Variovorax paradoxus: one gene and its partners. The protein of the gene in region 2 binds, or shares a complex with, the protein of the main gene of each other region. Links are inferred from orthologs where the notes say so. Each region holds a gene or a part of one and is shown on either strand. Other genes may lie near its edges. The genes, in order: secG, secY and secA.

Region 1 (2,974 bases), 2.3 Mb from region 2 along the record:
GACAGCAGGTGCGTGACGACGCCATAGCGCTCGCCCTGCCACTCGCCTTCGCGGTAGTCGGAATAGTCCATGCCGCAGAGGTCGATCAACTGCTCGAAACGGCAGCCTGGCGCATCGCGCAGCAGCGTGGCCGCCTCGATGTAGTCGGCTGCACCCACCACCACGGTCACCTCGCCCAGCGCGAGCGTCACGCTCCTGGCCCTGGCGCCGAGCGTCTCGGCGATGGTGGCGCGCAGCACCTCCGGCGAAATTGCAAAGTCAGTCATCGTCGGCAATCCCTCAGGCGCGGGCAATGGTGTTGGTGCGGCGGATCTTCTGCTGCAGCTGGATGATGCCGTAAAGCAGCGCTTCGGCGGTGGGCGGGCAACCCGGCACGTAAACGTCGACCGGCACGATACGGTCGCAGCCGCGCACCACCGAATAGCTGTAGTGGTAGTAGCCACCGCCGTTGGCGCATGAGCCCATCGAGAGCACCCAGCGCGGCTCGGGCATCTGGTCGTAGACCTTGCGCAGTGCCGGCGCCATCTTGTTGCACAGCGTGCCGGCCACGATCATCAGATCGGACTGGCGCGGACTGGGCCGAAACAGCATGCCGAAACGGTCGATGTCGTAGCGGGCCGCGCCTGCGTGCATCATTTCGACGGCACAGCAGGCCAGACCGAAAGTCATCGGCCAAAGTGATCCGGTCTTCGCCCAGTTCACCACCGAGTCGTAGGTGGTGGTGACGAAGCCTTCCTTCATGACGCCTTCAATGGCCATTTTGTCGATTCCTTGTCATTCCCAGTCGAGCGCGCCTTTTTTCCACTCGTAGGCAAAGCCCACGACGAGGATGGCCAGAAAGATCATCATGGCCCAGAAGCCGACGGCGCCGATTTCCTTGAGCGCAATGGCCCATGGAAAGAGAAAGGCAATCTCGAGATCGAACAGGATGAAGAGAATGGCGACGAGGTAATAGCGCACGTCGAATTTCATGCGCGCATCCTCGAAGGCCTCGAAGCCACACTCGTACGGAGCGTTCTTCGCTGCGTCGGGCCGGTTGGGCCCCAGGATGTAGCCGATGACTTGCGGTGCGACGCCTACACCGACACCGACCAAAATGAACAAGAGGACGGGAAGATAGGAATCGAGGTTCATCGGGAGATTTTTCACCGCTTGCCACCGGCAGGAAAACACTCTGGATGAGGTTTTCTGCCGATGAGATTTGGTGCGGTCGGCGAGACTCGAACTCGCACAGCTTTCGCCACTACCCCCTCAAGATAGCGTGTCTACCAATTTCACCACGACCGCGGTTTTTTGTTCGGATGGCATGAGGTACCTGGAAAGGTGTTTGGCTTTCCGAACAGCTTTAGAGTTTACCCTGAAATGAAAGCAGTTTCTCACTGGCGGCTTCACGAAAACAACCTGATTATTTGTTCGGAATCTGACCCGCGCCCGAAACAGGTGCGGCAGGCGCCGAAGCAGGTGCACCGGCAGGCGCCGCGCCCGAGGTACCGCCAGGAATCTGCCCCGCCGCGCCAGAGGCGGGCGTTGCCGGCGTGCCGATGGCTGCGCGCTCGAGCAGGCTGCCGCCGCCCGCAGGCCGCGCATGGCTGAAGTAGGCCAGCAGCAGGGTGCATGCAAAGAAGACGGCCGCCAGCACGGCCGTGGTGCGCGAAAGAAAATTCGCGCTGCCGCTGGCGCCGAACAGGCTGCCCGCGCTGCCGCTACCGAAGGCCGCGCCCATGTCGGCGCCCTTGCCGTGCTGGATCAGGATCAGCCCGATCATTGCAAGCGCCGACAGCATTTGCACGCCGACCAGAAGATTGAGGACCACATTCATTCGTTCTTACTCCTAATTGATGTCGGCCACTGCCCGCGTTCAGCGGGAAGCGGCGGAAATGATCTGCAAAAAGTCGGGGGCCTTGAGCGAAGCGCCGCCGATCAGGCCGCCGTCGATGTCGGGCTGTGACAGCAGCTGCGCCGCATTGGCCGCGTTCATGCTGCCGCCGTAAAGAATGCAGATGCCGGCGGCATGTTCGCTCGCGGCATGGTGCAGCTGCGCGCGCAGCACGGCATGCACCGCCTGCGCCTGCTCCGGCGTGGCCGTCTTGCCGGTGCCGATGGCCCAGACCGGCTCGTAGGCCACGACGATCTCGCTGATGCAATGGCCATTGAGGTGGATCACCGCGGCCAGCTGGCGCTTGACGATTTCTTCGGTGCGCCCTGCTTCGCGCTCGGCCAGCGTCTCGCCCACGCAGACGATCGGCGTGATGCCGTTCGCGAGCGCAGCCGCCGTCTTGGCCGCCACCGCATCGTCGGTTTCGCCGTGGTATTGGCGGCGCTCCGAATGGCCGACGATGGCATAGCGCACGCCGAAATCCTTCAGCATGGCCGCCGATTGCTCGCCCGTGAACGCGCCTTGCGGGTGCGCCGAAATGTCCTGCGCGCCCAGCGCCATGGCGCCGGAGCCGGCCAGCAGCAATTGCAGCTGGGCGAAATAGGGGGCCGGTGCGCAAAGCGCAATGTCGCAGCTGGCCGGCGCCGCGGCCAGGCCCTGCTGCAGGGCCTTCACCAGCGCCTCGTTGGCAGCCAGGCTGCCGTTCATCTTCCAGTTGCCGGCGATCAGCTTCTTTTTGGTCGTCATCGTGTTGTTATCCGTCACCATGTCAGCACGATCTTGCCGATGTGCTGGTTGGATTCCATCAGCGCATGCGCCTGTGCCGCGCCGCTGGGTTCGCCGCCCGCCGCGAAGGTGCTGTGGATCACAGGCTTGACCGCGCCGCTTTCGAGCAGCGGCCAGACCTTTTTCCGCAGCGCCTTGGCGATGGCACCCTTGAATGCCACCGGCCGCGGCCGCAGCGTGGAGCCGGTGATCACCAGCCGCTTGCGCAGCACCAGGCCCGCATTGAAGTCGCTCTTGACGCCGCCCTGCACCGCGATGATCACGAGCCGGCCGTCTTCGGCCATGCACTCGATCTCGCGCGCCACGTAGTCG
Region 2 (3,130 bases):
TCAAGAACGGCACGCTGCATCACCGCGTGACGGGCCATTGGGGCGCTGCCTCGGTGGTCATGATCCCGGCCCCGAAGGGTACCGGCATCATCGCCGGCGGCCCGATGCGCGCCGTGTTCGAAGTCATGGGCATCACCGACATCGTGGCCAAGAGCCATGGTTCGTCGAATCCCTACAACATGGTTCGCGCCACGCTCGACGGGTTGAAGAACTCGACGACCGCGTCCGAAGTGGCTGCCAAGCGTGGCCTGACCGTCGAAGAAATCTTCGCCTGAGCGCAAGCAATCGGAAGAGCATTCAAATGACGACGCAACAACAAACCCTCAAGGTGCAATTGGTCAAGAGCCCGATTGGCACCAAGGAATCGCATCGCGCGACCGTGCGTGGCCTCGGCCTGCGCAAGCTCAACAGCGTGAGCGAGCTGCAAGACACCCCGGCGGTGCGCGGCATGATCAACAAGATCAGTTATCTGGTCAAAGTTCTGTAAGAGAGACTGATATGGAACTCAATGGCATCAAGCCGGCGGATGGCGCCAAGCACGCCAAGCGCCGTGTCGGCCGCGGTATCGGCTCCGGTATCGGCAAGACCGCAGGTCGCGGTCACAAGGGTCAGAAGTCGCGCGCAGGCGGTTTCCACAAGGTCGGCTTCGAAGGCGGTCAAATGCCGCTGCAGCGTCGCCTGCCCAAGCGTGGCTTCAAGTCGCACCTGCTGAAGTTCAACGCCGAAGTCACGCTGACTGCACTCGAGCAGCTTGGCCTGGCTGAAGTCGACATCCTGGCGCTCAAGCAAGCCGGCCTCGTGGGCCAGCTCGCCAAGGTCGTCAAGATCATCAAGACCGGTGAACTCACCAAGGCCGTCAAGCTGACGGGCGTGGGTGCAACCGCTGGTGCCAAGGCTGCGATCGAAGCAGCCGGCGGCAGCGTCGCCTGATCACACTGGACTGAAAGAAGTTCTTCGTGGCAACTAACGCGGCAACGATCGCAAAAACAGGCAAGTTCGGCGACCTTCGTCGCCGGCTCGTCTTTTTGCTGCTCGCGCTCGTGGTCTATCGGATCGGCGCGCACATTCCTGTGCCGGGCATCAACCCGGACCAGCTGGCGGCGTTGTTCCAGGGCCAGCAGGGCGGCATCCTGAGCCTGTTCAACATGTTCTCGGGCGGGGCGCTGTCGCGCTTCACCGTGTTCGCGTTGGGGATCATGCCGTACATCTCGGCGTCGATCATCATGCAGTTGATGACCTACGTGATTCCGACCTTCGAGCAATTGAAGAAGGAAGGCGAGGCGGGTCGCCGCAAGATCACGCAGTACACGCGCTATGGCGCGCTCGGCCTGGCCCTGTTCCAGTCGTTCAGCATCGCAGTGGCGCTCGAGTCTTCGGCCGGCCTGGTCATCGCCCCCGGTTTCGGCTTCCGCCTGACCGCCATGGTGAGCCTGACGGCCGGTTCGATGTTCCTGATGTGGCTCGGCGAGCAGATCACCGAACGCGGCCTGGGCAACGGCATCTCGATCCTGATCTTTGCAGGCATCGCGGCCGGACTGCCCAATGCCATCGGCGGGCTTGCTTCGCTGGTGACGACCGGTGCGATGAATCCGATCATTGCGCTCTTCATCATCGCGGTCGTGGTGCTGGTCACCTACTTCGTGGTGTTCGTCGAACGCGGCCAGCGCAAGATCCTCGTGAACTATGCGCGGCGCCAGGTCGGCAACAAGGTCTATGGCGGCCAGTCGTCGCACCTGCCCTTGAAGCTGAACATGGCCGGTGTGATTCCGCCGATCTTCGCCTCGTCGATCATCCTGCTGCCCGCCACGGTGGTCGGCTGGTTCAGCACCGGCGAAGGTGGTTTCGGCTGGATCAAGGACATTGCCGGCGCACTGCGTCCGGGCGAGCCGATCTACGTGCTGCTGTACGCTGCCGCGATCGTTTTCTTCTGCTTCTTCTACACGGCACTCGTGTTCAACAGCAAGGAAACGGCCGACAACCTGAAGAAGAGCGGTGCATTCATTCCGGGCATCCGTCCGGGTGACCAGACCGCTCGCTATATCGACAAGATTCTGGTTCGCCTGACGTTGGCCGGCGCGGTGTACATCACCTTCGTCTGCCTGCTGCCCGAGTTCCTGATCCTGAAGTACAACGTGCCGTTCTACTTCGGTGGTACCTCCCTGCTGATCATCGTGGTCGTCACGATGGACTTCATGGCCCAGGTGCAAAACTACATGATGTCCCAGCAGTACGAATCGCTGCTGAAGAAGGCCAACTTCAAGACATCGTAGGGCTGTGAGTTTCAGTATTGAGAATTTGGTATGGGCGGTGTACCGCCACGTTAAACAGTTTTAGGAGAATGAAATGAGAGTTTCGGCTTCGGTCAAAACCATCTGCCGTAATTGCAAGGTCATCCGCCGTAAAGGTGTGGTGCGTGTGATTTGCACCGACCCGCGCCACAAGCAGCGCCAGGGTTGATTGAAGAGTATTAGAGGACGCACATGGCACGTATTGCTGGCATCAACATTCCGCCGCACAAGCACGCTGAAATCGGCCTGACCGCCATTTTCGGTATCGGACGCACCCGCGCCCGTCAAATCTGCGAAGCGAGCGGCATCGAATATTCGAAGAAGATCAAGGACCTGACCGACGCCGATCTCGAAAAGATCCGCGACCAGATCGCCTTGTTCACCATCGAAGGCGATCTGCGTCGCGAGACGACGATGAACATCAAGCGTTTGATGGACATCGGCTGCTATCGCGGCTTCCGTCACCGTCGCGGCCTGCCGATGCGCGGCCAGCGCACGCGCACCAATGCCCGCACCCGCAAGGGTCCGCGCAAGGCTGCGCAGTCCCTGAAGAAATAAGGATAGACCAGCATGGCTAAAGCACCTGCAAACAACGCCGCACAGCGCGTTCGCAAGAAGGTTCGCAAGAACGTTGCGGACGGTATCGCCCACGTGCATGCCTCGTTCAACAACACCATCATCACGATCACCGATCGCCAGGGCAACGCCCTGTCGTGGGCTTCGTCGGGTGGCCAGGGCTTCAAGGGCTCGCGCAAGTCGACGCCGTTCGCTGCGCAGGTGGCTTCCGAAGTGGCCGGCCGTGCTGCTGTCGAACAAGGCATCAAGAACCTCGACGTCGAGAT
Region 3 (3,469 bases), 1.4 Mb from region 2 along the record:
TAGTTGGCCACCAGATGGTCGCGGCAGACCTGCACCGGCGCCGCGCAGAAGCGGTTCTGGGTGAACACGCCGCCGACCGCCGAGCCTTCGTCGATCAGCACCACCGTCAGGTCCTTGCGGTTGGCCTTGCGCACACCCGCTTCGGCCACGCCGATGCGGACGCCGGGCACCGCGAACAAGGCGGCAGGATCAGGGGCGGACAGGTTCACGGGCATGGCGGTTTCTCTTCTCCGGAGTTTCTGGGTCAGCTGAGCTTGCCGTGGCAATGCTTGTATTTCTTGCCGCTGCCGCAGGGGCACGGGTCGTTGCGGCCGACGCGGGCAAAGGCCGCGGCTTCGGCGCCGAGCGTGCCGAGCCCCAGCCCCGCGGCCGCGATGCGGCGCTGGTTTTCTTCGTCCAGGCGCACCTCGACCTCGCCGGTTTCGGTGGGCGCGCTGTAGGTGATGTTCGAGAGGTTCTCGCCGCGGCTCTCGAGCGCATCCGCCGCTTCTTCGAACTGCTCGCCCGACTGCACGCGCACCGTCATGAGCTGGCGCGTGACTTCGTTCTTGACCGAGTCGAGCAGCTGGCCGAAGAGCTCGAAGGCCTCGCGCTTGTATTCCTGCTTGGGCTGCTTCTGCGCATAGCCGCGCAGGTGAATGCCCTGGCGCAGGTAGTCGAGCGAGGCCAGGTGCTCGCGCCAGTGGGTGTCGATGCTCTGCAGCAGCACCATGCGCTCGAACTGCGTGAAGTTCTCCTGGCCGATCAGCGCCACCTTGGCATCGAAGCTGTCGTTGGCGGTCTTGACCACCTTCTCGACGATGTCTTCGTCGCTCACGGCCTCGGCCGCTTCGATGTCCTTCTTCAGGGGCATGTCGATGCCCCACTCGTTGGCGAGGCTCTTTTCGAGGCCGTCGAGGTCCCACTGCTCCTCGACCGATTCGGCCGGCACGTACTGCCGCACGACATCGGTGAAGCAGCCTTCGCGCAGCGCCGCGATCTGCGCCGTGAGGTCGCCCGCGTCGAGGATGTCGTTGCGCTGCTGGTAGATCACCTTGCGCTGGTCGTTCGAAACGTCGTCGTATTCGAGCAGCTGCTTGCGGATGTCGAAGTTGCGTGCCTCGACCTTGCGCTGCGCGCTCTCGATGCTGCGCGTGACGATGCCGGCCTCGATGGCTTCGCCGTCGGGCATCTTGAGGCGGTCCATGATCGCCTTCACGCGGTCGCCCGCGAAGATGCGCATCAGCGGATCGTCCAGGCTCAGGTAGAAGCGCGAGGAGCCCGGGTCGCCCTGGCGGCCCGAGCGGCCGCGCAGCTGGTTGTCGATGCGGCGCGACTCATGGCGCTCGGTTGCGATGATGCGCAGGCCGCCGAGCGACTTGACGAATTCATGGTCCTTGGTCCATTCGGCGCGCACATGCGCGATGTCGGCCTCCTTGGTGGCGTCGTCGCGGCCTTCGTCGTTCTCGATGGCCTCGACCATCTTCTCGATGTTGCCGCCCAGCACGATGTCGGTACCGCGGCCGGCCATGTTGGTCGCGATGGTGATCATCTTCGTGCGGCCGGCCTGCGCCACGATGTCGGCTTCGCGCGCATGCTGCTTGGCGTTGAGCACCTGGTGCGGCAGGTCCGCCTGGGTGAGCAGGCCGTCGATGATTTCGGAGTTCTCGATCGACGAGGTGCCCACCAGCACCGGCTGGCCGCGCTCGTAGCATTCGCGGATGTCCTGGATGGCCGCCTCGTACTTCTCGCGCGTGGTCTTGTAGACGCGGTCGAGCTGGTCGTCGCGCCTGCTGATGCGGTTCGGCGGAATGATGACCGTCTCGAGGCCATAGATTTCCTGGAACTCGTAGGCTTCGGTGTCGGCCGTGCCGGTCATGCCGGCCAGCTTGCCGTAGAGGCGGAAGTAGTTCTGGAAGGTGATGGAGGCCAGCGTCTGGTTCTCGGCCTGGATCTGCACGCCTTCCTTGGCTTCCACGGCCTGGTGCAGGCCATCGCTCCAGCGCCGGCCCGTCATGAGGCGGCCGGTGAATTCGTCGACGATGACCACTTCGCCCTGCTGCACCACGTAGTGCTGATCGCGGTGGTACAGGTGCCGTGCGCGCAGCGCGGCGTTCAGGTGGTGCATCAGCGTGATGTTGGCCGGGTCGTAGAGCGACGCGCCTTCGGGCAGCAGCTTGAATTCGCCCAGCAGCTGCTCGGCCTTCTCGTGGCCGTCTTCAGTCAGGAACACCTGGTGGGTTTTTTCGTCGACCGTGAAGTCGCCCGGCACCGTGACGCCTTCACCCGTGCGCGGATCGGCCTCGCCTTCCTGCTTGGTTAGCAGCGGCACCACCCTGTTGATGGCCAGGTAAAGGTCGGTGTGGTCTTCGGCCTGGCCGCTGATGATCAGCGGCGTGCGGGCCTCGTCGATCAGGATGGAGTCCACCTCGTCGACGATGGCGTAGTTCAGGCTGCGCTGAACCCGGTCGCCGGGCTCGTACACCATGTTGTCGCGCAGGTAGTCGAAGCCGTACTCGTTGTTGGTGCCGTAGGTGATGTCGCTGGCGTAGGCCTGCTGCTTTTCCTCGCGCGGCATCTGCGGCAGGTTGATGCCCACCGTGAGGCCAAGGAAGTTGTACAGGCGCCCCATCCACTGGGCGTCGCGGTTGGCGAGGTAGTCGTTCACGGTGACCACGTGCACGCCCTGGCCCGACAGCGCATTCAGGTACACCGGCAGCGTGGCGGTCAGGGTCTTGCCCTCGCCGGTGCGCATTTCGGCGATCTTTCCGTTGTGAAGCGCCATGCCGCCGAGCAGCTGCACGTCGAAGTGGCGCATCTTCATGACGCGCTTGGAGCCTTCGCGCACGGTGGCAAAGGCTTCCGGCAGCAGGTCGTCGAGGGTTTCGCCCTTGGCGATGCGGTCCTTGAACTCCTGAGTCTTGGCACGCAGCCCGTCGTCGGTGAGCTTCTCGAATTCGGGTTCGAGCGCATTGATGCGCTCCACCGTCTTGCGATACTGCTTGAGGAGCCGGTCGTTGCGACTGCCGAAAATCTGGGTCAGGAAGTTGGTTGCCATTGGCGTGGAGATGGGCGGGCACCTGACACGACAGGCACTGCGACCGGATTCCCTAAGATATGGTGAAAGCAGTTGGGCGCACCTTCTTCGAATGCAAGCTCCGAAGAAGGCAAGCGGCTCCAGACCGGATCTGCCGGCGCAAGCGTCGGCAAACCGGGCATTTTAGCTGTCTTGTTCCACCCTCCGGATTACCCATGAATCGCCGCTCCGTCCCCCCCTTCACGTTGCAGCAGGCCGCCGAAGGTTCGCCCACCCTGGCGAGCCTGATCGCCCGCGCGCGCGACGCGAGCGAGCGGCTGCGGGCGGTCGAGGGACTGATCCCGCCGCCCATGCGCCCGGCCGTGCAGGCCGGCCCGGCCGAAGGGGACGTGTGGTGCCTGCTGGTCAACGGCAGCGCCGCGGCCGCCAAGCTGCGGCAGCTGTCGCCGATGC

Evidence for each region.
Region 1: secY (region 2) and secG share a complex: the UniProt entries of both Escherichia coli proteins name them as parts of the sec protein translocase complex. The link is inferred for Variovorax paradoxus from one-to-one orthologs.
Region 3: the proteins of secY (region 2) and secA are in contact, whole or in part, in a crystal structure (PDB 3DIN), measured with the Thermotoga maritima proteins. The link is inferred for Variovorax paradoxus from one-to-one orthologs. Residues at the interface, in WP_004081795.1 of Thermotoga maritima: Glu108, Gly109, Glu110, Glu111, Ala236, Glu237, Arg238, Arg239, Ile240, Thr241, Ile242, Gln243, Tyr244, Ala245, Arg246, Arg247, Val248, Thr249, Gly250, Arg251, Arg252, Val253, Tyr254, Gly256, Ala257, Ser258, Thr259, Tyr260, Leu261, Pro262; in WP_004082002.1 of Thermotoga maritima: Glu261, Ala262, Arg263, Lys300, Ala301, Arg302, Thr303, Ile304, Ile305, Leu323, Tyr324, Asp325, Pro326, Val329, Ser330, Tyr333, Ile336, Lys340, Phe345, Val349, Glu363, Phe364, Tyr374, Ser375, Gly376, Gly377, Glu393, Ile395, Thr482, Ser483.

Annotation. Positions count from the first base shown.
Region 1 is NZ_JAUSXL010000002.1:3,892,535-3,895,508, reverse strand. The notes cover bases 113-2,936. They hold secG (preprotein translocase subunit SecG), read right to left. Parts: upstream 1,820-2,936; coding sequence 1,406-1,819; downstream 113-1,405. Other genes in these bases: QFZ47_RS21980 (NAD(P)H-quinone oxidoreductase), read right to left, coding at 2,638-2,936; tpiA (triose-phosphate isomerase), read right to left, coding at 1,859-2,644; QFZ47_RS22000 (NADH-quinone oxidoreductase subunit A), read right to left, coding at 775-1,134; QFZ47_RS22005 (NuoB/complex I 20 kDa subunit family protein), read right to left, coding at 280-759; QFZ47_RS22010 (NADH-quinone oxidoreductase subunit C), read right to left, coding at 113-266. Also shown: more of QFZ47_RS22010, read right to left, coding at 1-112; more of QFZ47_RS21980, read right to left, coding at 2,937-2,974. UniProt on the Escherichia coli protein: Subunit of the protein translocation channel SecYEG. Overexpression of some hybrid proteins has been thought to jam the protein secretion apparatus resulting in cell death; while this may be true it also results in FtsH-mediated degradation of SecY.
Region 2 is NZ_JAUSXL010000002.1:1,593,243-1,596,372, reverse strand. Bases 134-3,113 are described here. They hold secY (preprotein translocase subunit SecY), read left to right. Parts: upstream 134-956; coding sequence 957-2,270; downstream 2,271-3,113. Other genes in these bases: rpsK (30S ribosomal protein S11), read left to right, coding at 2,859-3,113; rpsM (30S ribosomal protein S13), read left to right, coding at 2,481-2,846; rpmJ (50S ribosomal protein L36), read left to right, coding at 2,344-2,457; rplO (50S ribosomal protein L15), read left to right, coding at 499-930; rpmD (50S ribosomal protein L30), read left to right, coding at 302-487. In the rest of the region: more of rpsE, read left to right, coding at 1-133; more of rpsK, read left to right, coding at 3,114-3,130. UniProt on the Escherichia coli protein: The central subunit of the protein translocation channel SecYEG. Consists of two halves formed by TMs 1-5 and 6-10.
Region 3 is NZ_JAUSXL010000002.1:2,985,652-2,989,120, reverse strand. Bases 45-3,363 are described here. They hold secA (preprotein translocase subunit SecA), read right to left. Parts: upstream 3,038-3,363; coding sequence 245-3,037; downstream 45-244. Other genes in these bases: QFZ47_RS17710 (hypothetical protein), read left to right, coding at 3,232-3,363; argJ (bifunctional glutamate N-acetyltransferase/amino-acid acetyltransferase ArgJ), read right to left, coding at 45-215. In the rest of the region: more of argJ, read right to left, coding at 1-44; more of QFZ47_RS17710, read left to right, coding at 3,364-3,469. UniProt on the Escherichia coli protein: Required for protein export, interacts with the SecYEG preprotein conducting channel.